DNA from 4 places in the Rahnella sp. BIGb0236 genome. Region 3 is predicted to be linked to each of the others. Evidence: predicted binding sites of a transcription regulator. Region 3 holds the regulator's gene; each other region holds the start of a gene.
What was found. Region 3 encodes CRP, which controls carbon source genes, mostly activating them, when cyclic AMP is high. Its sites were predicted from a motif close to ATGTGANNNNNNTCACAT; they were not measured.
Positions count from the first base shown of each region.

Region 1: the regulator CRP is predicted to act here: its motif matches at 6,155-6,172, upstream of EDF78_RS16470 (YchE family NAAT transporter).
Region 2: the regulator CRP is predicted to act here: its motif matches at 3,073-3,090, upstream of EDF78_RS14305 (YjcB family protein).
Region 4: the regulator CRP is predicted to act here: its motif matches at 2,034-2,051, upstream of rhaS (rhamnose ABC transporter substrate-binding protein).

Region 1 covers NZ_SOAO01000008.1:29,866-37,534, forward strand. Annotated here, with positions in the region: gene EDF78_RS16450 (ABC transporter ATP-binding protein) at 1-377, opposite strand, end outside; gene oppC (oligopeptide ABC transporter permease OppC) at 407-1,315, opposite strand; gene oppB (oligopeptide ABC transporter permease OppB) at 1,331-2,251, opposite strand; gene oppA (oligopeptide ABC transporter substrate-binding protein OppA) at 2,439-4,079, opposite strand; gene EDF78_RS25975 (hypothetical protein) at 4,145-4,279, opposite strand; gene EDF78_RS16470 (YchE family NAAT transporter) at 5,261-5,905, opposite strand; gene adhE (bifunctional acetaldehyde-CoA/alcohol dehydrogenase) at 6,436-7,669, shown strand, end outside.
Region 2 covers NZ_SOAO01000006.1:166,184-173,852, forward strand. Annotated here, with positions in the region: gene malT (HTH-type transcriptional regulator MalT) at 222-2,948, shown strand; gene EDF78_RS14305 (YjcB family protein) at 3,200-3,484, shown strand; gene bglX (beta-glucosidase BglX) at 3,879-6,161, shown strand; gene pdeR (cyclic di-GMP phosphodiesterase) at 6,443-7,669, shown strand, end outside.
Region 3 covers NZ_SOAO01000004.1:362,754-370,422, reverse strand. Annotated here, with positions in the region: gene EDF78_RS11340 (amidohydrolase) at 1-81, opposite strand, end outside; gene EDF78_RS11335 (MFS transporter) at 97-1,287, opposite strand; gene EDF78_RS11330 (LysR substrate-binding domain-containing protein) at 1,481-2,392, shown strand; gene EDF78_RS11325 (OsmC family protein) at 2,394-2,801, opposite strand; gene crp (cAMP-activated global transcriptional regulator CRP) at 3,165-3,797, shown strand; gene EDF78_RS11315 (YccS/YhfK family putative transporter) at 3,859-5,934, shown strand; gene EDF78_RS11310 (aspartate aminotransferase family protein) at 6,131-7,345, opposite strand; gene EDF78_RS11305 (aminodeoxychorismate synthase component II) at 7,480-7,669, opposite strand, start outside.
Region 4 covers NZ_SOAO01000001.1:581,698-589,366, forward strand. Annotated here, with positions in the region: gene EDF78_RS02535 (sugar ABC transporter ATP-binding protein) at 1-819, opposite strand, end outside; gene rhaS (rhamnose ABC transporter substrate-binding protein) at 888-1,880, opposite strand; gene rhaS (HTH-type transcriptional activator RhaS) at 2,283-3,101, shown strand; gene aldA (aldehyde dehydrogenase) at 3,297-4,736, shown strand; gene EDF78_RS02555 (LUD domain-containing protein) at 4,792-5,373, shown strand; gene EDF78_RS02560 (hypothetical protein) at 5,515-6,591, shown strand; gene pqqU (TonB-dependent receptor PqqU) at 7,438-7,669, shown strand, end outside.

The sequences.
Region 1 (7,669 bases), on a different contig from region 3:
ACTTCCATCAGCTGCTCGCCGACCCGCATATACGGGTTGAGGGAGGTCATCGGATCCTGGAAAATCATCGAAATCTGTTCTGCGCGCAGCTTGTTCAGCTCGTTTTGCGGCAGGTTGAGGATTTCGCGACCATTAAATTTCGCCGACCCTCCGATGCGACCATTGCTGGCCAGCAGGCCCATCAGGGCAAACGCGGTCTGGGATTTACCGGAACCGGATTCACCGACGATGCCTAAGGTTTCACCGGCACGCAGGTCGAAATTCAGATCGTTAACCGCCGTGACATCGCCGTCAGGCGTTTCAAAGGTGACACGTAAATCTTTGACATCCAGAAGCGTCTGGCTGCCCTTCGCATTCTGCAGTGCAGAAGCGGGCATATGTTCAATCGTGCTCATGGTTGCACTCCTTAACGATCTTTCGGGTCGAGGGCATCACGCAGGCCATCGCCGATAAAATTGAAACAGAACAGAGTTACAACCAGGAAGCCTGCCGGGAACAGCAGTAACCAAGGTGAAACTTCCATCGAGTTGGCACCATCGCTTAATAACGCGCCCCAACTGCTCAGTGGTTCCTGTGTCCCTAATCCTAAGAAGCTCAGGAAGGATTCAAACAGGATCATGCTCGGTACCAACAGTGAGGCATACACCACCACGACACCCAGCACGTTTGGCACAATGTGGCGCAACACGATATTTCGCGTGCTCACACCGCTGACCAGCGCCGCTTCGATGAATTCTTTACGTTTCAGGCTCAGGGTCTGACCGCGCACGATACGTGCCATGTCGAGCCAGGACACCATCCCGATCGCCACGAAAATCAGCAGAATATTTTGCCCGAAGAAGGTCACCAGCAGGATCACGAAGAACATGAACGGGAAGGAGTTGAGAATTTCCAGCAGACGCATCATCGCGGAGTCAATTTTACCGCCCAGATAGCCAGACAGGGATCCGTACAGCGTACCGAGGATCACCGCCACCAGCGCAGCCGCCACACCAACCATCAGGGAAATACGTCCACCAATCGCCACGCGCACCAGCAAATCACGGCCTGAGGAGTCAGTCCCGAAATAGTGGTGAGAGGCGAAATCCGGTGCCGCTGACATCATATTCCAGTCAGTATCGTCGTAGGCAAACTGCGATAACATCGGGGCAAATGCCACGAATAACGCAATAAACGCCAGTACGATCAGGCTGGTGACCGCAGCACGGTTGTGCATGAAACGGCGTCGTGCATCCTGCCACAAACTGCGGCCTTCAACTTCCAGTTTTTCGCTGAAGTTTTCCACGACGTCGCTATTTTTCTTACTTAACATCATTGACGTACTCCGGCATTAATAACGGATTTTCGGGTCGATGACGGCATACAGCACGTCGACGATCGCATTGAACAAAATGGTTAATGCGCCCACTAAAATGGTCAGGCTCAGTACCAGGGAGTAGTCACGGTTTAATGCCCCGTTAACAAACAACTGGCCGATACCTGGCAATCCGAAAATGCTCTCGATGACCATCGAACCGGTGATAATCCCTACGAAGGCCGGTCCCATGTATGACAATACCGGCAGCAAGGCAGGTTTCAGTGCGTGACGCAAAATAATGCGGCGCAGCGGCAACCCTTTGGCACGTGCTGTACGGATGAAGTTGGAATGCAGGATTTCAATCATCGAACCCCGGGTGATACGCGCGATACTGGCGATATAAGCCAGTGAAAGTGCCACCATCGGCAGGATCATATATTTCGTGCCACCGCCGTTCCAGCCGCCGCCAGGCAACCATTTAAGCGTAATGGCAAATATCAGCACCAGTAACGGCGCGACCACGAAACTGGGGATAACCACCCCGGTCATCGCAATGCCCATCACCGTGTAATCCCATTTGGTGTTTTGATTCAGTGCTGCAATCACCCCTGCACTCACACCAAACACAATCGCCATGATGAATGCCGCCAGACCCAGTTTTGCTGAAACCGGGAACGACGCCGCCACCAGGTCATTCACTGTGTAGTCTTTATATTTGAACGACGGGCCGAAATCGCCTTTTGCCAGTTGTTCTAAATAGTGGAAATACTGCTTATACATTGGGTCATTGAGGTGATATTTCGCCTCAATGTTCGCCATGACTTCTGGCGGAAGATTACGCTCACCCGTAAAAGGGCTGCCCGGTGCGAGACGCATCATAAAAAACGAAATGGTGATCAGAATGAATAGCGTCGGAATCGCTTCCAGACAGCGGCGTAAAATAAACTTTAACATTGCCCGTACCTGTTTCTAAGCCTGTCACTACAGCTTGATAGTTTTTGGCTTGGTCACGATGCCCCTGAACAAAGGACATCGTGGTGGCTCTTTGTTTCAGCGCCGAAAGCCGGTGCTGAAATCATTACCTTCATCAAAATAGAACGAGCAAGGCAGCTCGGGGATGCCTTGCCCGGACACTGATGGATTAGTGTTTGATGATATACAGATCTTTCACGTAGACGTTGTCCTGTGGATCTTTACCGGTGTAACCGCCGACGTAAGGTTTCACCAGACGCGCGTTCACGTAGTAATAGACAGGGACAATGGCAGAGTCTTTATCAAGCTGGGTTTCAGCTTTCTGATACAGCGCCGCGCGTTCGTCATCGGTTTTCACTGTCAGAGTGTCAGCGATGTCTTTATCAAACGCCGGGCTCTTATAGTGGGCAGTGTTGTTGCTGCTGTCAGACAGCATGGTGTTCAGGAAGGAAGAAGGCTCGTTATAGTCGGAGCACCAGCCTGCACGCGCGATATCGAAGTTACCCTGATGACGGCTGTCCAGGAAGGTTTTCCATTCCTGGTTAACCAGTTTCACGTCAACACCCAGGTTTTTCTTCCAGATAGCGGCAGCGGCGATAGCCAGCTTTTTGTGCAGATCAGAGGTGTTATACAGCAGTTCGAAAGTCAGAGGCTTGGCAGACGTGTAACCTGCTTCTGCCAGCAATTTTTTAGCCTGCTCGTTGCGTTGTGCCTGGGTTTCTTTGAACCAGGCCGGAGGCGTCAGTTTTGCACCGTCAGTGTAAGGCGGGGTATAGCCATACGCTGGCAGGTCGCCCTGTGCTTTCACTTTATTGACGATGATGTCGCGATCCAGACCCAGTTTCAGAGCTTCACGCACGCGTGAGTCAGTGAACGGGGCTTTCTGGTTGTTGATTTCGTAGTAGTAAGTACACAGATACGGGTCAACGTGAACTTCAGTTGGGATTTCTTTTTTCAGCTTCTGGAACAGTTCGATCGGCATGTTGTTGTAGGTCATGTCGATTTCGCCGCTGCGGTAGCGGTTAACGTCAGTCACTTCTGAAGAGATTGGCAGGTAAGTGACCTGGTTGATCACGGTTTTCGCGTTATCCCAGTAAGTCGGGCTGCGTTCAAGAACGATACGTTCGTTGACGGTCCAGGCTTTCAGTTTGTAAGCGCCGTTGCTCACGTAGTTTTCTGGTTGGGTCCATTTGTCGCCAAATTTCTCCACAACACTTTTGTTTACCGGTTTCATCGCGGTGTGAGACAGCATCTTTACGAAATAAGGAACAGGTTCGGTCAGGGTCACCTGCAGGGTATGGTCGTCAATCGCTTTCACACCCAGAGTATCAGGGCTTTTCTTACCGCTGATGATGTCATCGATGTTTTCGATGTGACCGTATTGCAGGTAGCTTTCATACGGAGAGGCTGTTTTTGGATCAGCCAGACGCTGCCAGCTGTAGACGAAATCCGCCGCGGTGACAGGGTCGCCATTTGACCATTTTGCATCCGGACGCAGGTGGAAGGTCCAGACTTTAAAATCTTTGTTGTCCCAGGTGGTAGCGACGCCCGGGATCACACTGCCGTCTTTGCTGTCGGTATTCACCAGACCTTCCAGCAGATCACGGATTACGTTGGATTCCGGTACGCCTTCGACTTTATGTGGGTCCAGGGACTGAACTTCAGAACCGTTGTTACGCACCAGCTCCTGTTTAGCCGCCAGTGTCACGCCTGCAGGCACATTCGCCGCGAATGCGTTATTGATGGAAACTGAGCTCACTGCAGCAAGAATGCAGGCAGCCAGCAGATTTTTTTTTGTGATGTTGGTCATTGTATTTCAACTCCAGTTTTTATTATGAACTTGCACGCTGGGGTGCAAGATAAACCCTTGCTGGGTCAATGGGTTTCAAAAGCAGGAACGAATTGCTCAAGAAAAGCCCCCCATGTTGTTGCCACCCGCAGATGGCTGTCCCCTATTACTGCACGTGTTACCTGATAATGCGCTTGAAACGTCTGGCTGTTGTTCGCCATGCGGTTTCCGGGGTCGTTAAGGATGACCCCACTCCATTAGATCCACCCCGTGCGCAATAAAACTGCATTTCACCGCGCACCAGGTAATCACATACTGTTATTCCGAACCTTAACAATATTATTTTCTTATTCGCCCGACTTAGGGCAACAGAAAGTCCTTCGCGGTTAAGCGCCCGAAATCAATTAATCAGAAGAAAAGCTGAAGAGTTGTTTTGCTGAACAGACAGAGTCAACAGCAGGCCGTGCAATGTCGTCAGCGCAATACCCGGCTTTCTTTTCGCAAAAAGCAGGTGAGGATAATTTTGTGGCAGGCAATGCGACACGACACTCTCCAAAAACAAATGAAATGGCTTCTATCTTTCTGTCTCTAGCAAGATTCATTCTCACTTAGAGCATTCCGCTTAACAAAATTCCATTTTTGAAGGCGATTTGAAAATTATCAGAAGCCTGATACCGGCGCCAATAAATTTTGCAAATTTGTTACGCAATTCTCTTTTACCGGTTACAGACCGTAAAGCACCCCGGTTGAGTAATACTTAGAACGCCGGCCCAAACCGTTGTATTACATCATCTTTATATCAGGTTGTGGCGCGAAATTCAGGTTGCGGGCTGCTCAGGAAGCATCCTGATACAATCAGTTAACATTCTGAGGTTTTCAAGGATAAACACCTGTTAACTGCTGTATTAACACTAATAACATCTCGATACGGCATGCACAAGCCTTACAGAATGATGTGGATAAATTAGCGCCAAAGCGGGCAATAAAGAGGGGGGTTTAGCGAAATATTCGCTAAGTTTATTAGAAGAAATGAAGACTTGGATTAAAAAGAAGAATGAGACAGGGCTTTACGCCACATTTGGGTGCAATCGCTCTTAATTACGTCATTAGCTGCACTATATTAATGCATTGCATTATAAGGAAGGGTAATAATTATCACGGAAATCCATAAGTGTTTCCGTGATAATTCGGGGACTAAGGGATTAAAGCAGGCCGGGGAAAATCGCTTTAATGCCTGTCACAATAAATTCAATGCCCAGAGACATCAGTAACAGTCCCATGATACGGGTAATAACGTTAATCCCGGTTTGACCCAACAGGCGAACCAGTAAAGGTGCCGCCCGGAACAACAACCAGCAGCAAAACGCAAAGAAGATAATGGCCAGCGTCAGCCCCAGCAGATTTGGCCAGCTGTGATAGCGCGAACTCCAGACAATCGTCGAGCTGATCGCACCGGGTCCGGCCATCAGCGGCAGCGCAAGAGGCACGACACCGACATTTTCACGGATCGCGGTTTCTGATTTTTCCTGCTTGTTCTGTTTATCTTCACCGAGTTTACCGCTGATCATCGACATCGCGATCGTCACCACCAGAATGCCGCCCGCGATGCGGAACGAATCAATGGAGATGCCGAAGAGGTGTAAAATCGCGTCGCCCAGAAAAAGTGCGGTCGACAATATAATGGCTACCGACAGGTTTGCCGTCATATTGGTTTTATTGCGCCCTGCTGCCGCCTGATAACTGGTCATGCTGATGAACACGGGCAAAATCCCCACAGGGTTGACCAACGCAAACAGCCCGACAAAGAATTTGATATACCCTGAAAAATCTAATAAAGATTGGCTCACGCAGAACTCCGCACAATTATGCCAGCAGATGAAGGTTTTGATGGGCGCTAATGTACTGGAATTGCAGTAAAGGCGCCACGCCGATTCACAACTTTTATCACCAGAATTTGATTAAAAAGCAGTGAATACCACTTTTGTTAAAACAGCGTAATTTTAACGACACAAATCACAGATAAATTGTATTCAATTTGAGCAAATTTGATAATCAATCGCACTTACCCCATGCTGAAAGGTGTCAGCATTATGGTTTAGTGATCCAGATCAAATTAACCCTGCCCACAAATAGGTAATCTCAGTGCATAGTCACTCAGCGGTACTTGTAGAACAAATGTTCATTTATGTCGCCGGATGACAACTTTTTGACTACACAGGTGCTTCATTACTGAAAGCTCTTTGAGCAAATAAAGAGACAAAGACAACACATTGAGAAATCTAGCTTTAATTAGTTTCTCACGGTGACTGATAGCAGGTCTATACTAGTCTTTGGCAGGTTATTTACTAAAAGAGTTTAACTTTATCAGGAGAGCATTATGGCTGTAACAAATGTCGCTGAACTGAACGCACTCGTCGCTCGGGTCAAAAAAGCACAGCGCGAATATGCCAACTTCAGTCAAGAGCAAGTCGATAAGATTTTCGCTGCCGCCGCCCTGGCTGCTGCCGATTCTCGAATTCTGCTGGCAAAACTGGCTGTTGAAGAATCCGGAATGGGTATCGTCGAAGACAAAGTGATTAAAAACCACTTCGCCTCTGAATATATCTACAATGCCTACAAAGATGAAAAAACCTGTGGCATCCTGGGTCAGGATGACACTTTCGGTACCATCACCATTGCAGAGCCAATTGGTCTGATTTGCGGTATCGTTCCGACTACCAACCCAACTTCTACTGCGATTTTCAAAGCGCTTATCAGCCTGAAAACCCGTAACGGCATCATCTTCTCCCCACACCCACGTGCTAAAAATGCAACGAACAAAGCTGCGGATATTGTTCTGCAAGCCGCCATCGCTGCGGGTGCGCCAAAAGACATCATCGGCTGGATTGATGAACCAAGTGTAGAACTGTCTAACCAGTTAATGCATCACCCTGACCTGAACCTGATTCTGGCAACAGGCGGCCCGGGCATGGTGAAAGCAGCTTACAGCTCTGGTAAACCAGCCATCGGCGTTGGCGCGGGTAACACCCCGGTTGTCGTTGATGAAACTGCAGATATCAAACGTGTCGTGGCTTCCGTTCTGATGTCCAAAACCTTCGATAACGGCGTTATCTGTGCGTCTGAACAGTCCATTATCGTGGTTGAATCTGCTTACAACGCAGTTCGCGAACGTTTCGCTTCCCACGGTGGCTACATGCTGCAAGGGAAAGAACTGAAAGCGGTTTCAGACATCATCCTGAAAAACGGCGGCCTGAATGCGGCAATCGTGGGTCAGCCAGCGGTGAAAATTGCTGAAATGGCCGGCATCAAAGTGCCAGCAAATACCAAAGTGCTTATCGGTGAAGTCAGTGTTGTTGACGAATCTGAACCTTTCGCACATGAAAAACTGTCCCCTACCCTCGCGATGTACCGCGCGAAGAATTTTGAAGATGCGGTCTCTAAAGCAGAGAAACTGGTAGAAATGGGCGGTATCGGTCACACCTCTTGTCTGTACACTGACCAGGACAACCAACCAGAACGTGTTAACTATTTTGGCAACAAAATGAAGACAGCACGTATTCTGATCAACACCCCGGCTTCTCAGGGTGGTATCGGTGACCTGTACAACTTCA
Region 2 (7,669 bases), on a different contig from region 3:
GCAGGGAGGAGAAACGGGGCGTAGCCGGAGGAGACGGGGCATCAGGGCGAATGCCCGAAAATTTGTATTAAGAAGTGTGATGCAGAGCAACTTAACGGCATGTAAAAACGTAACATTCTTGCAATCAATGTTTCAAAGGAGGACTTTAGAAAAAGTGATTAATTACACGCTGTGAAATAAATAACGCCCCTTCTGTCTTTCTGTCAAAAGAATCGAAAAAAATGCTGATCCCGTCAAAATTGAGCCGCCCGGTGCGGCAGCAAAATACAGTGGTTCGCGAGCGTCTTCTGACCAGGCTCTCGACTGCGCCCAATTATCGTCTGACCCTGGTCGCCAGTCCGGCGGGCTATGGTAAAACGACACTGGTGGCGCACTGGGCAGCAGGTAAAAGCGATCTCGGCTGGTATTCTCTTGATGAAAGCGACAACCAGCCGGAGCGGTTTGCCAGCTATCTGATTGCGGCGGTACAGCAGGCGTGCGGCGGACATTGCGTGAAAAGCGAGGCGCTGAGCCTCAAACATCAGTACGCCAGTTTACCGGCGCTGTTTGCCCAGCTTTTTGTCGAGCTTTCCGACTGGCATAGCCCGCTGTTGCTGGTCATTGACGATTATCATCTGATTTCCAATGACGCCATTCATGAAGGCATGCGTTTTTTCCTGCGTCACCAGCCGGAGAATCTGTCGCTGGTGGTGCTCTCGCGCACCCTGCCGCCGCTGGGCATCGCCAATATGCGTGTGCGGGATCAACTGCTGGAACTCAACGCCTCGCATCTGGCGTTTACTCATCCCGAAACCCAGCAGTTTTTCGATAACCGGCTGAAAGACCCGATTGATCAGGCAGACAGCGGACGCCTTTGTGATGAAGTCGCAGGCTGGGCCACCGCGCTCCAGCTGATCGCCCTGTCGGCACGCCAGTCCTCCCACTCTTCACAGCATTCAACCCAGCAATCCGCGCGCAAACTGGCCGGACTCAATGCCAGTCATCTGTCGGAATATCTGGTGGATGAAGTGCTGAATCGCGTTGACGCGCCGACCCGTGACTTTTTACTGCGCTGCTCGCTGCTGCGCTCAATGAATGATGCGCTGATCGTGCGCCTGACCGGCAGCGAAAATGGTCAGCAGCGTCTGGAAGAACTGGAGCGTCAGGGATTATTCATCAACCGGATGGATGACAGCGGCGAATGGTTTAACTTCCACCCGCTGTTTGCCACTTTCCTGCGCCAGCGTTGTCAGTGGGAACTGGCGACCGAACTGCCCGCCATTCACCGCGCGGCGGCAGAAGGCTGGCTGGCGCAAGGCTTCCCCGCCGAAGCCATTCATCACGCGCTGGGGGCGGAAGACACCAATATGCTGCGCGATATTCTGCTGCAACATGCCTGGTCGTTGTTCAATCAGAGCGAACTGGCGTTGCTGGAAGAGTGTCTGGCGGCGCTGCCTTACGACCGGCTGATCCAGAACCCGAAACTGGTGTTGTTACAGGCGTGGCTGGCGCAAAGTCAGCACCGTTATGCCGAAGTGGAAGCCTTGCTGGTGCGCGCGGAAAGCGAAATGCAGCAGCGCAATATCGTCATGGAACAGGAACTGGCGGCGGAATTTGATGCCCTGCGCGCGCAGGTGGCGATCAACGATGGCCGTCAGGATGAGGCGGAAAAACTGGCCGCCGACGCCCTGCGTTATCTGCCGTATGAAAGTTATTACAGCCGCATTGTGGCGACGTCGGTCACCGGCGAAATCCAGCACTGCAAAGGCGATCTGACCCGCGCCCTGCCGCTGATGCAACAAACCGAACAGATTGCCCGCCGACACGAGGCCTATCATTACGCCCTCTGGGCGCTGTTGCAGCAGAGTGAAATCCTGATTGCACAGGGCTTTTTGCAGGCCGCGTTCGAGATGCAGGATCGCGCCTTTGAACTGGTGCGCGAACAGCATCTTGAGCAGTTGCCGATGCACGAATTTTTACTGCGTCTTCGTTCACAACTGCTGTGGTCGTGGTCGCGCCTTGATGACGCCGAAGAAGCCGCCCGTCAGGGTCTGAGCGTGCTGACTAACTTCCAGCCGCAACAACAGTTGCAGTGTCTGGCGATGCTGGCGAAATGCTCGCTGGCGCGTGGTCAGCTCGACAATGCCCATCATCATCTGCAACGCTGCGAAACGTTGCTGAAAACCGGTCAGTATCATATCGACTGGCTGACCAATACCGACAAGCCGCGGGTGATTTACTGGCAGATGATCGGCGATAAAACCGCGGCGCGGCAGTGGCTGCAACAGGCGCGCAAACCCGACATGGCCGACAACCATTTCCAGCAAGGCCAGTGGCGCAATATTGCCCGCGTGCAGATTTTGCTGGAGAAGTTTGATGAAGCCGAAGTGGTGCTTGATGAACTGAATCAGAACGCCCGCCAGTTGCGCCTGACCAGTGATCTCAACCGTAACCTGCTGCTGAGCAATTTGCTGTACTGGCATACCGGCCGCAAAAGTGATGCCCAGCGGGTGCTGATTGAAGCCCTGACGCTGGCGAACCGCACCGGTTTTGTCAGCCATTTCGTCATTGAAGGCGAAATGATGGCGCAACAGCTGCGTCAGATGATCCAGCTCAATCTGCTGCCGGAACTGGAACAGCGTCGCGCCCAGCAAATTCTGCGCGAAATTAACCAGCATCATCGCCATAAGTTTGCCCATTTCGACGAAGGCTTCGTGAACAAACTGCTGACCCATCCGCAGGTGCCGGAACTGATCCGCACCAGCCCGCTGACTCAGCGCGAATGGCAGGTTCTGGGGCTGATCTACTCCGGTTACAGCAATGACCAGATTGCCGGTGAGCTGGACGTGGCCTCCACCACCATCAAAACGCACATCCGAAATCTGTATCAGAAACTGGGCGTCGCACACCGTCAGGAAGCGGTGCAGCAGGCGCAGCATCTGTTACAGGTCATGGGGTACGGCGCGTAAATTCCCTTCAACAATCCCGGTGATATTTCTACTTTTCATAACACATCAGCGAAATAAGTTGATGTGTTATGCCTATTTTTCATTAGCGAACATTTTTCGCTCAAAAATAAAATCCGGTGATATAATGTGACCATCATCACATTTTTGTAATTCACCATTTCTTCAGTAAAGCCCGGTGCCAACCCGTTGTCGCAGCCTTCCGGCTGATTGTGGCTTCGCGCAAGCGGCTGTAGTGAGTAAGGATTTTATCGATGGGTACATTAACTGCCGGGATTTTAATGATGCGCTGGGAACTGCTGAGCGCCTTTTTGATGTTCTGCACCAGCCAGCTGAATATTGTGTGTCGCCAGTCCAGCCGGAATACCATGGCTTTCGTTTGCAGTGGTGTCGGTCTGACCGTGACCTGCTTCTTCGTCATGAGCCTGATGGGCATGAGCTACGATGCCGCCGCCGTGGCGCAATTCTGGGTAAACACCAAAGACGTCTTCTTTGACGTGATGAGCAAAACCCCGACCGATATGTCTTACTACTATTAATCCGATGACCTGAACGGTTATTGCGAATTATGCCCGGGCAGAACAATGCGTTCTGCCTTTTTTATTGCCTGTCCTTTTCCCTGCCGCCGCATTGATGTTTATTTGTTCAGCGGTATATCACCTAATCCTAAATTTAAAAATTTGCGTGGCATATCGACTGTCTTCTTGTATCTGTCATGCGGATTACCTGTAAATTGCAGGCTGTCCCGAAGGATAAAAAGATATTGTGCGCAGGCCATAAACTATTCATTGCTAATAGTTGAACGGTCGTATTAGATTCTCACATTATGTTTTTCTTAGAATGATCATTGCTTTGTTTGCTTCAGGCTGCTGAATTTTCTCTGATTTGGCTCCCCTGCTTATGGCTGAAGGAATTCCGATGAATACGCATCACATGCTTGGCGCGTTCGTGTTACTGGTAAGTTCTGCTTCTACATTTGCCGTTGAAACAACGGGTATCCCTCAGGATCAGGTAAAAGAGCGCAACGCGTTCATTGCCGACCTGATGAAAAAAATGACCCTTGATGAAAAAATCGGTCAGCTGAATCTGGTGACTGTGGGGACGGATTATCCGAAAGAAGCCATCATGGCCGATATCCGCGCCGGTAAAGTCGGCGGTGTGTTTAACACGGTGACCAAACCCGATATCCGTCGTCTTCAGGACGAAGTGAAATACAGCCGCCTGAAAATCCCTCCTTTCTATGCCTATGACGTGGTCCACGGCCAGCGCACGATTTTCCCGATCAGCCTTGGCCTTGCCGCCAGCTGGGATATGCAGGCCGTCGCCACCAGCGCCCGTATTTCTGCGCTGGAAACCGCCGCCGATGGTCTGAACATGACCTTCTCGCCGATGGTGGATATCACCCGTGATCCGCGCTGGGGCCGTGTGTCCGAAGGCTTTGGCGAAGACACCTACCTGACCTCGCGTCTCGCTCATGAAATCGTTACCGGTTATCAGGGCAAAGACCCGTCTGCGCCGGACGCCGTGATGGCTAACGTCAAACACTATGCGCTGTACGGTGCCGTCGAAGGTGGCCGCGAATACAACACCGTGGACATGAGCCTGACCCGCATGTTCAACGATTACATGCCGCCTTATAAAGCAGCAGTCGATGCCGGTGCCGGTGGGGTGATGGTGGCGCTGAACAGCGTGAACGGCATTCCTGCCACCTCAAACACCTGGCTGCTGAAAGATATCCTGCGCGACGACTGGCAGTTCAAAGGCCTGACCGTCAGCGACCACGGCGCCATCGGCGGGCTGGTCAAACACGGCGTGGCCGAAGACGATCGTCAGGCGGCCGCCATGGCGCTGAAAGCCGGTGTCGATATGGACATGGCCGACAATATGTACGGTAAGTACCTGAAAGGTTTACTCGCCGACGGTCTGGTCAGCCAGCAAGACATTGACCGTGCCGTGCGTGACGTCCTGGCCGCGAAATGGGACATGGGGCTGTTTGTCGATGAATATCGCCATTTAGGCCCGCAGTCGAGTGACCCGGCAGACACCAACGCTGAAAGCCGTCTGCATCGTCAGGAAGCCCGCGAAGTGGCGCGGACCTCGCTGGTGCTGCTGAAAAATAGCAACCAGACATTGCCGTTACAGAAAAAAGGCACCATTGCCGTGATCGGCGCGCTGGCTGACAGCAAACGCGACGTGATGGGGAGCTGGTCGGCAGCCGGTAAAGCGGCACAGGCCGTGACCGTGTTGCAGGGCATGAAAGACGTGCTCGGCGATCAGGGCACTATCCTGTATGCGCGTGGCGCGAACGTCACCAACGATCAGGGAATGGTGGATTTCCTCAACTCTTACGACAAACAAGTGATCAACGATCCGCGTAAACCGCAGGAAATGATCGACGAAGCGGTGAAAACGGCGGAAAAATCTGACGTCGTGGTCGCGGTAGTGGGCGAAGCGCAGGGCATGGCACACGAAGCCTCCAGCCGTTCTGACATCAACATTCCTCAGAGCCAGCGTGACCTGCTGAAAGCCCTGAAAGCCACCGGTAAACCGCTGGTGATCGTGCTGATGAATGGCCGTCCGCTGACGCTGACGTGGGAGAATGAGATCTCTGATGCCATGCTGGAAACCTGGTTCAGCGGCACCGAAGGCGGCCATGCCATTGCCGATGTCCTGTTTGGCGATTACAACCCGTCCGGCAAACTGCCGATGACCTTCCCGCGCTCTGTCGGGCAAATCCCGCTGTATAACAGCGTGCTCAATACCGGTCGTCCGTTTAATGCGCAGCATCCGGATAAATACACCACCCGTTATTTCGATATCACCAACGGTCCGCTGTTCCCGTTTGGCTATGGCCTGAGCTACACCAGCTTCAGCGTCTCTGACGTGAGCGTGTCCTCTTCCACCATGGATGCGAAACATCCGCTGACCGCCAGCGTAACGGTGAAAAACACCGGTAAAGTCAGCGGTGCCACTATCGTGCAGATGTACCTGCAGGATGTGACCGCCTCGATCAGCCGTCCGGTGAAAGAGCTGAAGAACTTCGAAAAAATCAATCTGCAACCGGGCGAAGAGAAAATCGTTACATTTGCCATCAATGAAAAAGATTTACGTTTTTACAACGACAAGTTGAAATGGGCGTCTGAACCTGGAAAGTTCAATGTATTCGTAGGGTTAGATTCTCAGGATGTGAAACAAAGCAGCTTCCTGCTGAAATAATACACCGGGCCTGAAATCAGGCCAGGAACACAGTCAAAAACCTTCTCTCGCAGGCGGACATCCGGCAACGGTGCCCGCCTGTTCTGAGCAGTAATTTCTGTCTGGCGACTGGATATATAACCGACAGTTGCTAACCTTAAATTCAATGTGTTACGCCCTCCTGACCTGATCCGCGCTTGCGGAGCGGTGCGGGTGTGCTGAACAGAGTAAGCTCCGTCTGTGCTGACTGTCGCCATGTCGCCACACTGGCGGCGTATAGCGTTCTTTGCGGAGAAACATTCATGGTCGACTCTCAAGATGCCTCCATCTTGTACCTGCATTTTGGTACACCCCGCCCTTATTGGCGACTGGGTTCAGACAGCAATGCCCTGGAGTTATCCGCAGAGAAAGGCGTCGTCAATGTTGCTATCCCCCTGACGCAGTGGCAGGCCGGGAAAATCCGCCAACTGACCGGCATTACCTCCAGTTTTACCCTGGATATCACCTTATTCGGTTCCCCCGTTCGCCTGTACCTTGTCGGGCGAAAAATCGACAGCAAAGCCTGGGCGGGTACCGCTTCTGCGTATCAGGATACGGAATCGGTCGCGCACGATCTTGAAGTCGGCCTGACCTTCGCGGAACAGGTAGTTTCCGAAGCCAATTCCGTGATCGTCATTATCGATCAGGAAGGCAAAATCCACCGTTTCAACCGCCTGAGCGAAGAATATACCGGCCTGCGTGAAGAAGATGTCATCGGGCGCAGCGCCTATGACTTATTCATGTCGATGGAAGAAGGGCTGGCCTCGCGTCAGAACATCAATGGTTTTTTTCAGCATCAGCAATCTTATGAAGTTGAGCGTTGGATCAACACCGTCAAAGGCCAGCGGCTGTTTCTGTTCCGCAATAAATTCGTGCACAGCGGCAGCGGAAAACAGCAAAAATACCTGATCTGCTCAGGCTCTGATATTACCGACGAGCGCAAGGCGCAGGAACGTTTACGCGTACTGGCGAACACCGATCTGGTCACCGGTTTTGCTAACCGTAATGCCTTACAGGAATCGCTGGCGAAAGCCTTACTTGAACGCGGCGAAAGCCAGGTCGGCCTGATCTATCTCGATCTGGATAACTTCAAAAAGGTGAACGACGCCTACGGCCATATGTTTGGCGATCACCTGCTGCGCGCAGTCTCCGATGCCATTCAGGATTGTCTGTCGCCGAACGATAAACTGGCGCGACTGGGCGGCGATGAATTCATTATTCTTAGCCTCCACGCTGATCTCAGCACGCTGGAAGAACTCAGCCGGCGGGTGCTGCGCAGGCTGAGCCTGCCGTTTCGTATCGGACTGATTGAAGTCTATACCGGCTGTTCCGGCGGTATCGCCATTTGCCCGGAACACGGCACCGACGGCGATACGCTGTTGCAGAATGCCGATACCGCCATGTATGTGGCAAAGGAAAAAGGCAAAAACGCCCACTGCGTTTTTTCGCCGGGCATGAACGAGAAAGCCTCGGAATACATGTGGTTAGAT
Region 3 (7,669 bases):
AGGATGGGCATGAATATGTCTGCGCCAGCGCAGCACGTCCGCTTTGACTTCAGCCAGCATTGCTTCGAAATTAAAAGTCATCACTCTTCTCCTCAGTTAAGCCACATCGCGCATTGGCGCACGAGGTTTTATTGCCAGCGGCAGGATAGCCAGACCGGCCACCACCATCGCCAGCGCCAGAAATACAAACGTAGAAAGGTAACCGTGGCTGGCGGTGATGAGATATCCCATCGCAATCGGCGCCACAAATCCGCCGAGAGTTCCGCCGGTATTAATGATCCCCATCGCCGCGCCCATGACGTCAGAAGGCAGGCGTTTCATCGGCAGCGTAAAGACGGTCACAAAGGACGCCATCAGGAAAACGTAGCCGAGGAACAGGAACAACCCGGCCGTAACCGCCGATGCCGACGTAAAGACCAGCCAGATGCACAGCGCACTGAGCAGTGCGCAGCAGAAAATCACTTTCGGCTCTTTGCCCTGCATATAGCGTCCGACCAGCCAGCCGGTTGCCAGTGAAGAAATCCAAATACCCAGCCCGCCTGTCGCGACCACCATGCCGGATACGTCGAGTGACATACCGCGCTGCTGGACCAGATATTTCGGCAACCACGCCATCAGGCCGTAAGACGGAATGTTGATGCAGAAAATTGAGACAAACAGCAGCAGGACAATCGGGTTTTTCAGTAAGTCCCGATAACCGGTTTTCGCGCCGGTACGGGCTTGCGCTTCCGGCGGATTGGGCACAAAAATCACAATCGTTACGGCGATGGCAAAAGCCAGCAATCCGAGAATGGAGAACGATCCGCGCCAGCCAAGATGATCCAGGCTGTAAACCGCAATCAGCGGTCCGGCAGTCATCGCCAGTCCGGCGGAAGACAGCAAAATCGACTGCGCAAAGGTTCGCTTCTCAACTGCGAAATTAGACACTACCGCTTTGGCGCAGGACGCAGGATAGCCGGAATGGCCGACGCCGGAGAGAAACCGGAACGTGACCAGTAATCCCAGGCTGAGGCCCAGCGTTCCGAAACACAGCGCGAAGCCGCCCAGCAAGAACAGCGACATGCCGAGCACTTTTTTGTAGCCGAACCGGTCATTCAGCCAGCCCGCGGGGATCTGAAACAGCGAATAGGCCAGGAAGAAAATGCCGGTGATATACCCCAGCTGTTCAGGTTGCAGATTAAATTCGCGCTCGATGGGCAGCAGCGCAAAGCCCATCACTGTTTTATCGATATACACCACGGCGTAACCGACAAATAGCAGGAAGATCATCAGGGAACGACTTTTCATAGCGGATATCCCTTTTTGTTATCACCACGTCAGATTTTCTCACTGCCGGATGAATCGTAAAATGCGACATGCGTCACGTAATCAACTGAATAACAACATATTATTTTTCTCAATCCTGACGCTATCAGCTTTACAGCCTGACCATAAGATGCAATTTTTGGGCGGGTGATGCTTTTTACTGATAGGGATCGTGATGCGCTATTTGCCGAAATTACAGCAACTGAAGGTTTTCCAGCAGGTTATCCGCAGCGGCAGTATTCGCGGCGCGGCGCGGGCGTTGAATCAGTCACAACCGGCGGTCAGCAGAACATTGCGTGAACTGGAACAAACGCTCGATACGCAGTTGATTGTGCGTGGTAATCAGGGGATGACGCTGACCGAAACGGGGCGTGCATTTGCGCAGCGTATGCAATTTATCCTCGAAGAACTTGAGCGCGCCGCCGATGAAATTCGCCAGATCGAACAATATTCGCAGGGCTCCGTCGCCATTGGATTTTCATCGCTGCTGGCGCTGACGGTTTTTCCCGGACTGGCAGGAGAATTTAAGACGCAGTTTCCGCAGTCCAAACTGCTGATCAAAGAGGGGCAACTTTCCACGTTGTTACCTGCACTGCGCGAAGGGAAACTGGATTTCGCGGTCGGCACCGCCGGACCGGGATTTCCGCTGGAAGATCTGGTGCGTGAGCCGCTGTTCAGCGCCCCTTTCTGCGTTATCGCCCGGCGTGGACATCCGCTGGCAGACGCCACAACTCTGGCGGAATTACAGGATGCGCGCTGGCTGTTGCCCGAAACGGATATGGGGTATTACCAGCAAATCAGGATATCGATGGGAGGATTTCATCAGCCGGCAGCGGAAATGCCGGTGCATACAGATTCGGTGGTGTGCGGGCTAAATATGGTGTTGCAGTCTGATTATCTGACCATTGTGGCGCGGGCGATGAAAGCGCCGTTTGGGCTGGAAGAAAGGTTGAGTGTGCTCAATATCGATACCCTGCCGCAGGCAGAATACTGTGTGCTTTACTCGCAAAAATCGCCGCTGACGTTTGCCGCGCGGCGATTTTTGGATTTATTGCGCAGCCAGTGCCACGCGCATGACTGGTCGTAACTTATTCGACGCTGATCACTTCAAAGCTGTGGGTGATGGTGGCCGCTTTACCCAGCATCAGGGACACGGAGCAGTACTTTTCGGCAGACAGGCTGACCGCACGCTCGACAATCTTATCGGTGAGATCTTTACCGGTGACGATGAAATGCAGATTGATGTGCGTGAATAAACGCGGTGCTTCTTCGCGGCGCTGCGAGGTCAGTTTCACTTCACAATCGCGCACGTCGTTGCGACCTTTTTGCAAAATTGACACCACATCGATCGCGCTGCAACCGCCCGCAGACATCAGCAGCATTTCCATCGGGCTGGGGGCTTTATCGCCCGCGTTGCCATCCATTGAAATCTGATGCCCTGACGCTGACTCACCTAAAAATGTCAGCCCTTCAACCCATTTAACACGTGCGTGCATGAACTATTCTCCCGGTGAATAAACTTGTCGATATCCGCTCTCAGAGTACCCTTTCACCTAAAATCTGGCAACGTAACCCGATCGCCATCATGCTGAAGCGAGACAACAGAAGACAGCATCACAAACCTGTGCTACAAACAAAGCCGAAACATACTTTCCAGTGAATTGCGGTGACGGTTTTCGCGGTTTAAGAACAGAACCCACGGTGATAACAGCAATAAACAGGCTGTTGCACTCCGACACCCGCTTGCAGCATTTCTGGGGAGTTATATGCTGAAAGGGCGCTTTTTACGTTGAAGTGCCGTACAGGGAACTCTGAGCCCTGTGATTTTGGGCAGCGATAACAACAGAGGATAATAGCAAATGGTTCTCGGCAAGCCACAAACAGACCCGACTCTTGAATGGTTCCTGTCTCACTGTCATATACATAAGTATCCGTCTAAAAGTACGCTGATTCACCAGGGTGAAAAAGCCGAAACGCTGTACTACATCGTGAAAGGGTCGGTTGCCGTCCTGATTAAAGATGAAGAAGGCAAAGAGATGATACTGTCCTACCTGAACCAAGGTGACTTCATCGGCGAGCTGGGACTCTTCGAAGAAGGTCAGGAACGCAGTGCCTGGGTACGTGCTAAAACTGCCTGCGAAGTGGCTGAAATTTCGTATAAAAAATTCCGCCAGCTGATTCAGGTAAACCCGGATATTCTGATGCGTCTTTCCGCGCAGATGGCTAACCGTCTGCAAGTGACGTCAGAGAAAGTCGGCAACCTTGCCTTCCTCGACGTAACAGGCCGTATCGCTCAAACCTTGCTTAATCTGGCTAAACAGCCTGATGCAATGACCCATCCGGACGGGATGCAAATCAAGATCACCCGTCAGGAAATCGGCCAAATCGTCGGTTGTTCACGTGAAACAGTCGGACGTATTCTCAAAATGCTGGAAGATCAGAGCCTGATCTCCGCACACGGTAAAACGATTGTCGTTTACGGCACACGTTAATCCCTCAAAAATCGGCGCGGCAGAACACTGTCGCGCCTTTTTTATGGGCTAAGCTTTACCCATGACGCTATGGCGAAGACTGTTTTACCATCCTGAAATAAATTACGCGCTGCGCCAGACGCTGGTGTTGTGCCTGCCTGTCGGCATTTGCTGGCTGTTCGGCAACCTGCAAATGGGTCTGCTTTTTTCACTCTGTCCGGCCTGTTGTAACGTCGCCGGTCTGGATACCCCGCACAAACGCTTTTTTAAACGCCTGATGATCGGCGGTTCACTCTTTGCTGTGAGCAGCATTCTGCTGCAACTGATGCTGGAAAACTGGCACATTCCCCTGCCGCTGATCATGCTGTCTCTGGCCCTGTTGCTCGGCGTCACCGGCGAAATCAGCCCGCTGCATGCGCGTCTGTTGCCCGGTGCGCTGGTCGCCACCATCTTCACGCTGAGCATGGCCGGGATCCGGCCGATGTGGCAGGCACCGGTGTTATTTGCCGCCGGCACCGCCTGGTACGGATTGTTTAACTGGTTATGGTTTCGTATCTCCAAAGAACAGCCGATGCGCGAAACCCTCAGCCAGCTTTATCTGCAACTGGCGGATTATTTCGAAGCCAAATACAGCCTGCTGACCCAACACACCGATCCCGAAACCGCCCTGCCGCCCTTACTGGCGCGCCAGCAGAAAGTCATCGACCTGATTGCCCTGCTCTACCAGCAACTGCACATGCTGCCGCAGCACGGGCATCATCATCACCATAAGCGGCTGTTTCAGCGTTTTCAGGTCGCGCTCGATTTGCAGGAGCACATCACCGTCAGCCTGCATCAGCCGGAAGAAGTGCAAAGGCTGGTGGAAGAAAGCCATGCCGAGGCGGTGATCCGCCGCAACGCGCAGGTGATTTCTGCGCGGCTGCGGGTGATCGCCGACGACATTCTTTATCACCGGTTATCCGGGCGTTTTACGATGGCGAATGAACTGGCGGCGCTGGAGAAAATCGCCGCGCGCACGCCGGACAATCCGGTCGGTCAGTTTTGTTATTACCATTTCAGCCGCATTGCCCGTCTGTTACGCACACAGCGCCCGTTGTACAAACGTGACCTGATGAACACGCAGCCGCGTCTGCCCTTCTGGCCCGCGCTGAAAAGTTATCTCTCGTTCAAATCCGTCGCCCTGCGTAACGCCGCCCGTCTGGGCATTATTCTGGCGATTGGCAGCAGCCTCGGTCTGTTTTTCAATCTGCCCAAACCGTACTGGATTTTGCTGACCATCATGCTGGTCAGTCAGAACGGCTATAACGCCACGCGCGTGCGGATCCAGCACCGTGCGCTGGGCACGCTGGCCGGATTACTGATTGCCTCAGGATTGTTAAAACTGGAGCTGCCGGAAGGCACCACGCTGTTATGCATGCTGCTGATCACCTTGTTGTCGTATACGGTGTTGCGTAAAAACTACGGGCTGGCGATGGTCGGTATGACGGTGACGGCGGTTTATACCCTGCAATTGCTGGCGATGAATGGCATACATTTTCTGGTGCCGCGTCTGGTGGATACGCTGATCGGCTGCGCACTGGCGTTCGGTGGCACCATCTGGCTGTGGCCGCAATGGCAAAGCGGTTTGCTGCGCCAGAATGCGCATCAGGCGCTGGAAACCTATCAGGACGCCATCCGGCTTTTGCTTGAGGAAAACCCGGACACCGCCAAACTGGCGTACACCCGTATGCAGGTCAATCAGGCACACAACAAGCTGTTCACCTCACTGAATCAGGCCATGCAGGAACCGGGTTTTAACTCGCATTATCTGGCGGATATGCGTCTGTGGGTGACGCACAGCCAGTTCGTGGTCGAGCATATCAATGCGATGACGATCCTTGCCCGCGAGCATTACATGCTGCCGGAGGCGCTGGCGACGGAGTATTTACAGACCTGTGAAATCGCGTTGCAGAGCTGTCAGCAACGTCTGCTTTACGACGGACCGGGCAGTGAAAACAACCTGTTTAACGCACCGGAGCTTCACCCTGACATGCCGCTGACGGAGATGGAACGTCATCTGCGGCGGGTGATTTCGCATCTCAGCGTGATGCATACCATTTCGTCACTGGCGTGGAAGCAGAGGCCGCATCATGGGATCTGGCTGACGCGGAAGGCGTGATTTATAACTCCCTCCCCTGCGAAGGGGAGGGTTGGGGTGGGGTATTAAAGTCGGCTTAATTGTCTGGGTTGCCCTCAAACCAACACCCCATCCCAGCCTTCCCCTCGTGAAAGGGGAAGGAGCAAAAGCAAAACCGTTCAGCCATTGCAGGATAGAAGTAAAACGTCGATCGGACCCTTCGCAGCGGGAGGAACAGTCAGCCTGCGACCTTTGCTACCGCTTTCTCAAACCTTTCCATCCCCTCTTCAATATCCGCGAAGTCGATCACAAGCGATGGCGCAAACCGCATCACGTTCGGTCCGGCGACCAGCATCATCAGCCCGCAGTCGGCGGCGGCGGTATGGAATTCTCCGGCGCGGTTTTTATATGCATCGGAAAGCTCAGCGCCGATCAGCAGACCCTGACCACGGAACTCGCTGAAGATGTGATATTTCTGATTGATGGCCTCCAGCGCGCTGATAAATTTCTCGCGGCGTTCATTGATACCGGCCAGCACCTCAGGCGTATTGATGATGTCCAGCGCGGCTTCGGCGACGGCGCAGGCCAGCGGGTTTCCGCCGTATGTGGTGCCGTGTTTGCCCGGCTCCATCACCGAGGCTACGTCTTCGGTTGCCAGCATGGCGGAAACCGGGAAGCCGCCGCCCAGCGCCTTGGCGGTGGTCAGAATGTCTGGCGTCACGCCGTAATGCATATAGCTGAACAGCTTACCGCTGCGCCCCATGCCGCTTTGTACTTCATCGAGCACCAGCAGCGCCTGATGTTTGTCGCAAAGCTCGCGCAGACCTTGCAGGAATTCCGGGGTGGCGGACGTGACACCGCCTTCGCCCTGAACAGGTTCCACGACAATGGCGCAGGTGTGATCGTCGATCACCGCTTTTACGGCGTCCAGATCGTTAAACGGCACGTGGACGATGTCAGCAGGTTTCGGGCCAAAGCCGTCGGAGTATTTTGGCTGACCGCCCACGGAAACCGTGAACAGCGTGCGGCCGTGGAAGGCGTTATGGAAAGCGATGATCTTACTTTTGTACGGGCTGTGGCGGTGCGAGGCGTAGTAACGCGCCAGCTTAAAGGCGGCCTCGTTGGCTTCCGCTCCGGAGTTGGCGAAAAATACGCGGTCGGCAAAGGTAGCGTCGATCAGCTTCTGAGCCAGGCGCAGTGCAGGTTCGTTGGTAAACACGTTGCTGACATGCCACAGGGTTTCGCCCTGTTCGTGTAACGCTTTTACCAGTGCCGGATGGCAATGCCCGAGCGCCGTTACCGCGATACCGCCCGCGAAATCAACGTATTCGGTGCCCTGCTGATCCCAGACACGACTGCCTTTACCTTTAACAGGAATAAATTTCGCAGGTGAATAAACCGGCAAAATCACTTTGTCGAACGTACCCCGATCTACCGCTGATTTTTCTGCCATAACCCTTCGCCCTTACTGATAGTGATGTGAAAATATAATCATAAAATATGCATAAAAAATCACACGCAGGCAAACAGAAATCGCACCTGATGGGTAAGTAATTTTTGCAGCGATGTTAACGAGGAATTAAACGGTTAGATTTTAAGGAAATTATCCAGAAGCTGATGCCCCTGCTCGCTCAGAATGCTTTCGGGATGGAACTGAACCCCATGCAGCGGCAAGGCGTTGTGCATGATGCCCATAATGTCGTCGCGACGGCCATCCCGTTCCGTCCATGCCGTGACATCAAAACAGTCCGGCAACGTTTCCGGCGCCACCACCAGC
Region 4 (7,669 bases), on a different contig from region 3:
CTCGGTCGGATGGCTGAGGTTTCGCACTTCCAGTACCGTCTCGCCCGGTTCACAGTTCACTTTCGGGTAAGCCTGACTGACTTCACGACCCACCATCATGGTCACCATCTGCTGTTCGCTGATGTCGCTGATTTTGCCGGAACCGACATAACTGCCGTCGCGCAAAACCGTGTAGTAATCGGAGATAGAGAAAATCTCGTCGAACTTGTGCGAGATAAACAGGATGGCTTTGCCTTCGCGTTTCAGGCGTTCAACTATCTGATAAAACTCAACGATTTCATGCTGAGAAAGTGCCGCCGTCGGCTCATCGAGGATCACCACCTGCGCATCAAATGACAGGGCGCGGGCAATCGCCACCATATGGCGCTGCGCGATGCTTAACTCCTTCAAAATGGCGTGCGGATCGATATTCACTTCCAGACGGGTCAGAATGTCGCGCGCCTGCTGATGCATCGCCGGCCAGTTCAGACGTCTGAACAGCCCGCGATAAAGATAATGGCCGACGAAAATATTCTCGGTGACGGAGAGCTCGTCAAACAGCACGGTTTCCTGATGGATCGCGGTGATCCCGACTTTATGCGCGGATTCGGGATTCGGCAGTTTGATCGGAATCGCTTTATAACGCAGTTCGCCTTCTTCCGGCTGATAAATGCCGGTCATGACTTTCACCAGCGTCGATTTTCCCGCGCCGTTTTCGCCAATCAGGGCGGTTACTTTTCCCGGATACAAATCCACGTGAACGTTATTTAACGCCCTGACACCCGGAAAGACTTTGCTGATGCCCTGTAAGGACAGCAGCGGCGTCGATGAATCAGTCATGTCGTTTCCCCTGTCTGGCTAAGCACAACAAAACGGCCAACCGGCGCACCGGTCAGCCGCATTCAGGATCAGAAGATTTTGGAGAATTTGTCGATGTTGCTGGCGTCATAAACAAAGGGTTCAGCCATGGCGCCGCTGCCGTCAGCATCCAGTTTCACCTTGCCTAAACGCCCCATGCTGGCTTCGGTTTTGGTGGCGGTGCCTTTGACCAGATCGTCGGCCAGATACGTTGCGGCGTAGCCCAGATCAATCGGGTTCCAGATGGCAAAGCTTTTAGTTGCGCCGGATTTCACCGCACCCGCCATTTCAGACGGCAGACCCAGACCGGTCACGTACACTTTGCCGATTTTGCCCTGATCTTTCACCGCCTGCGCGGCCGCCACGATACCGACGGAAGAAGGGGAAATAATCACTTTCAGATCAGGATAGGATTTCAGCAGGCCAATGGTTTCACGGTAGCTTTTATCTGACAGATCATCGCCATAGGCGACGGTCACCAGATTGACGGAAGGATACTTAGGCAGCACCTTCTTCATCTCGGCAATCCACAGATTCTGGTTGGTGGAGGTCGGCGTGGCGCTGAGAATGGCCACATCGCCTTTCTCCACATTCAGGGCTTTCAGCGCGTAGGCGGCCAGTTTGACGTTGGTTTCACCAATCAGCGCGTTGTTAGACGGATTAAGGTGGATCTGGCGGCCGTCTTTGGCGACCCCGGAATCCCACGACACCACTTTGATGCCGCGCTGCATGGCTTTTTTCAGCACCGGTACCAGCGCATCCGGGTCATTGGCGGAGACCGCAATGGCATCGACGCCCTGCGCAATCAGGCCGTTCAGCACTTCGATTTGGGCTTCTGCGGTGGTGGTGGTCGGGCCGGTATAAATCACTTTCACATCGCCCAGTTCTTTGGCGGCCTGTTGTGCGCCGACGTTGGCCGCTTCAAAAAAACCGTTGCCCAGCGATTTTGCCACCAGCGCAATTTTCACTTCTGCCGATGCCGCGCCTGCCATAAGGATACTGCTCGCGATCAGGGTAAGGCTCAGTACGTGTTTTAATTTCATTGTGTGTACTCCGCATAAGTCCGCATAAAGTTTAACGACCAAAAAAGTTGCCGACGCGCCAGGCGCATGATCACGACTCTAGGAGGTTGCTGACAGACTGACCTTTCCGCGAGTGCCAGTTGAGGGCGAACTATGGCAAAGAAGCAAAGGTTTAAGCGAACAACCTCACAAATTGATAACAATCTTGTTTCGGTCATGCCAAACGTTCCGAAAAACACAGATTACCGGTTTCTGAAAGCCGTACTGAAAACAGGCGTAAAGCTAAGCGGTACGCCGGATTGCGCCGGATTGCGTAAGGATATAAATGTTTTGTTCAAAAGCGGATGGCTGATCACAGTTTCAGCCCGATGGCTGCCCCGGTGCCGACTAAGATATTACGATAATGTTAATAAGGAGTCGGAAATGACCGTGTTACGCAGTAGTGAGTATTTTCCCTCAGGAGATTTCCCGGTCACCATTGAACCCCGTTATCCGCAGGAAACCTTTCCTGAACACCATCATCAGGATTTCAATGAAATCGTGCTGGTCGAACGGGGAACGGGCACCCATGTGTTTAACGACCAGCCGCTGATCCTCAGTGCGGGCAGCGTGTGTTTTGTCCGCCACTGCGACCATCATCTTTATGAAGACACGGAAAACCTGCATCTGACCAATGTGCTGTACCGCAGCCCGAATGCCTTTCGCTTTCTGAACGGCGTCAGTGATCTGCTGCCGCAGGAAACCGATGGCATTTATCCGGCGCACTGGCGCATCAGCCCGAACCAGATTGTGCAGGCCAAAACGCTGATTGACCTGCTGGCGCGAAAACCTGCCACCCGGTTGCCGGAATCACAGGCGCAGCAGGAGTTGTATTTCATGCAGCTGTTATTGTTGCTGCGTAAAGGCAGCCGTGATGTCGGTTATCGTGGGCAGGGCGGCGATCTGAATAATGTGCTGGACTGGATGAACGAACATTACGATGAGGAAATCGACTGGCCGCAACTGGCGGCGCAGTTTTCCATGTCGCTGCGTACCTTGCACCGGCAGATGAAACAGCAAACCGGCTGTACGCCACTGAATTACCTTAACCGTCTGCGTCTCCTGAATGCCCGTAATATGCTGCGTTTCAGCGACAGCCCGATCACCGAAATCGCCCACAATTGCGGCTTCTGCGACAGCAATTACTTCTCCACCTTGTTCAAACGCGAATTTGGCTATGCGCCACGAAGCGTTCGCCAGTAGTCCCTCCCCGTATTTTGCAAAATTGTTATGTCGGACAGTCCGAACATGACATTTTTGCCATTTCTCAAAATTAAATGGCAATCACGGAAAGGTAAAAACCAGACGGATAGAACAGGCTGTTAAAACTTCACAAAAAAGAGCTTTTTTATTAACAACTCGTTCATCACCTCTATCCGTACCTGGGAGACCCTAGACATGAGCACAGTTCAGAAACGTATGTACATCAACGGCGAATTCGTTGAAAACACCGGCGGAAAGTGGATTGACGTTGTGAATCCGGCCACAGAACAGGTGATTTCACAAATCCCTGAAGGCTCAGCAGAAGACGCTAAAAAAGCCATTGATGCCGCCGAAGCGGCGCAACCCGGCTGGGAAGCGTTGCCAGCGGTTGAACGCGGCGTATGGCTGCACAAAATCGCCGCAGGCATCCGCGAGCGCGAAGCCGAACTGACCGAAACCATTATTGCGGAAGGCGGTAAAACCTACGGTCTGGCGCAAACCGAAGTGCTGTTCACCGCCGATTATCTCGATTACATGGCGGAATGGGCGCGCCGTTACGAAGGCGAAATCATTCAGAGCGACCGTCCGAACGAAAATATCTTTGTGTTCCGCAAAGCCATCGGCGTGACCACCGGTATTTTGCCGTGGAACTTCCCGTTCTTCCTGATTGCCCGCAAAGCCGCACCGGCGCTGATCACCGGTAACACCATCGTCATCAAACCGAGCGAAATCACACCGAACAATGCGGTGATCTTCGCAGAAATCATTCACAAAATCGGTCTGCCAAAAGGCGTGCTCAACATTGTCACCGGCTACGGCCCGACCGTCGGCCAGGAACTGGCAGCCAACCCGAAAGTCGGTATGGTCAGCCTGACCGGCAGCGTGGCCGCCGGTATCGCCACCATGACCGCCGCGGCGCAGAACGTCACCAAAGTCTCGCTGGAACTGGGCGGCAAAGCCCCGGCCATCGTGATGAATGACGCGGATCTGGATCTGGCGGTGAAAGCCATCGTCAGCTCCCGTGTGATCAACACCGGACAGGTGTGTAACTGTGCCGAACGTGTGTACGTGCAGGAAGGCGTCTACGACGAATTCATTTCCCGCATCAGCGAGGCGATGAAAAAAGTCACCTTCGGCAATACTGCCGAGCAAAAAGAACTGGATATGGGCCCGCTGATCAGCGGCGCAGCGTTACAGCGCGTGGAAGAGAAAGTGGCGAAAGCCGTGTCACAGGGTGCGAAAGTGCTGCTGGGCGGGAAACGTCACGGCGACAAAGGTTTCTTCTATCAGCCGACCGTGCTGGTGGATGTGAAACAGGATATGCCGATCATGCACGAAGAAGTGTTTGGCCCGGTGTTGCCGGTCGCCACCTTCAAAACGCTGGATGAAGCCATCGCGATGGCGAACGACAGCGAATATGGCCTGACGTCGTCGATTTACACCAGCAACATCAACACGGCGATGAAAGCCCTGAAACAGCTGAAATTCGGCGAAACCTACATCAACCGCGAAAACTTCGAGGCGATGCAGGGCTTCCATGCAGGCTGGCGTAAATCAGGCGTCGGCGGCGCAGACGGCAAACACGGCTTGCAGGAATACCTGCAAACGCATGTTGCCTACCTGCAATTCCATTAATCCGCAGTGACTGGCCGGAGCAGGGCAACCTGACTCCGGCCAGAAAGGACATATCATGAGCCGTCACGATTTCCTGACCGGTATTCGTCAGCATAAATTCATGCAAACGCTGTTCCCGCCACAGAGTGAAGAACCCCATCCTGTGGCGGATTTTGGCCGTGCGCTGACCCTGATGGGCGGCCTCTGGGATGAGACGTTTTTGCGGACACCCCGAAACGGTTACACCACGCTGAACGCCTATCTGCGCGGGGTGTATCCGGCCGACGCCCGGTTCTGCTCCGCCACACCGGAAATCATTGCTGATGTGGATTTTAACGCGCGTAGCGATGCGGCATCGCTGAAAGAGGTGGATGTGGGGGTGGTACGCGCCTGCTTTGGCGTGGCAGAAACCGGCGCGGTGTTTCTCAGCGATCATCATTTATGCGTCAACACGCTCAGTGCGATGGCCAAAAATCTGGTGGTACTTCTCGACGTTCAACATATCATCGAACATCTGCATCTGGCCCACCGGCAGCCGCAACCTTTCAATGCCCGCTACACCATTATGATCACCGGCCCGGCGGCGATGGCCGACAGCGAAAGTGCGCTGATGCTGGGCGCCAAAGGCGTGAAAAGCCTCCGGGTGATCGCGATTTAAGTCCGAAAACCCATGGATCCTGCTGTACTCACTTCGTCTAAAATAACTCCTGTAAATAAAATAAATCCTATCTGATACAATCAGTAAATCGATGCATATCAGGCATATCCTGACTATTTTCTGTGAGTGAGCGCGACACCCATGAGCGTGATACAGAGCCTTATCAAACAAGCTTTTGGCACCGGTAACGGCCACGAAGCGGCGAGCTTTCTGGCCAGCGCATGTAACCGCATGAAGGCAATGGATAAAACGGCTATCGCCCGCGAAGTGGAAAGCGCGCTGAACGGCGTCAGTTTCAGCCGTCCTGATACAGAAAAGGCCAAAGTCAAAACGGTGTATAAAGACACCGCCGTCACCCTCGAAAAACTCGCTTCCCTGCAAAAACAGGTGCGCAGCCTGATGCATGAACTGGCCGTTGCGCGCAGTAAAACCGGCACGGGTCCCAATGAAGACGCGGAGCGGATGAAAGACGAACTGTTCCGCCTGAACACGCGGATCAGCGACCTGCAACGCCAGTCAGAAATACAGAAAAAGCAGCATGCCGACGAACTGGCGCTGCTGCGCTCCCGCCAGCGGGCTACCGGAAATTCCAGCTCAGCCGAACTGGACGCCGCGAACCGCCTGATCGCCTATACCGGCAGCCAGATGGCCGCCATGGCCGCCGCACGCGATACTCTGCAACAGCGCGTCAGTGAGCTGGAAACCGAATATGACCGCCGGTTAAGTGAGGAAGAAGACAAACGCCACGCCGCCAACCGACGTGCCGACGGGAATTACGCCCTGCTCGGTCAGCAGAAAGAACTGACTGCAGAGGCAAACCGTAAAGTCACTCAGTTGCGGGCGAGCCTGAAACTGGAAGAGTACGAAGGGCAGTCGGTGAAGAGTGAAACGGCGAAACTGAAAAAACAGCTCGCCGCACTGGAAGAGGAAAACAGCCGCCTGGCGGAACGCTCCCGCGATAACGAGGACGACTGTGAACGCCTGAGCAATGCACTCGAGCGTACCAGCAAGGAATTCGCCGCCTACAAGGCGCAAAAAGAACGCTTCTCCCGCTGGATCCACATTCCCAGCGCCATGATGGGCCTCGCCGTCGTTGCACTGGTGATGTATACCGATGCCCAAACGGGACATTGGTTTGACAGCCTCACACCTGCCGCATTGCTGGGCACCGTCGTTTACGCGCTATCCCATACCATCGCCTGGAGCCGCAAGGCGTAGCGGGCGGCTGTCATTCCCTGCCTTTACTTCACGGCTACCGCAGCCGCTTGCTCGATCCGCATTGCCACATCCCGCCCCTGTGCTTCGAATTCCCCCCTGTTTGTGTGTCACTTGGGCGCGGCGATCTGACAGGGGAATCACATGACGATGACAAAACGTCATGATGCCTCTTGTCTGCCGGCGCTGTGAAAACGCTTTCCCGCCCGCTGTTGTGGATATTTTGTACAGTCAGGTTATTTTCGGTTTTATATCTTTTGTAAAGACCGGGCAGTGGCAATACACGGAACTGATCGGATGAAAAAACAGCGTCGAATATTCCACTGTCTTAAAATTGTGGTCTATATTTATTCTGCAACCGGGGCTTTCGTCGGAGTTTCGAAAGTTGAAAGGGGAATGGAAAATCCGAAAGTCCGCCCTGGTAAATACGCAATTCTTGCCTGATGTGGTTTTTTGTTAATGCTTTATTTATCAGTACGTTAAATATTATGTAATCGTTTCCATTGTGCTGATGATAAAGCCTTGCCCGCAGGCGGGTCAAATTTCGAATGAAAGGCTGTTTTTATTTTATTGGTGAATAAAAACGTCGCATGAGGAATAAATCCACGGGTTTTGCGCGGAAATTAAAATTGAACGCGGCTTCCGATGTACACGAAGTGCGATATTTTGTTAAAAAGTTATATTTGTAAAGTTGCGTATGTACTAACAGGAAGAAAAAAACTATAGTGAGCCACCTCACGGCTCTCAATCAGATTGGTCGATTTATGTCTACTTCTAATGTCTAAAATTGAGAGATGCGTCGTCTTTTTTGACTCAACCTTTTAACGTAAAAACAAAAGAACTCATAAAGTGAACGCCAAAACCTCTGCTTTTATCATCACGTTTTTGTCATTTCTGAACCCTGTTTCAGTCAGTTACGCACAGTCAGCTACCGCGACGCCGAAAGGTGAGACGGGTGACGCATCCGATGCGTCGACGATGATGGTCATCAAACGGGCCAGCACCGGTGAGTTGTCTGAACTCGATACCCCGGCGGCCGTCAGCGTGATTGATGGTGAAGATTTCAGAAACAGCAAAGCGC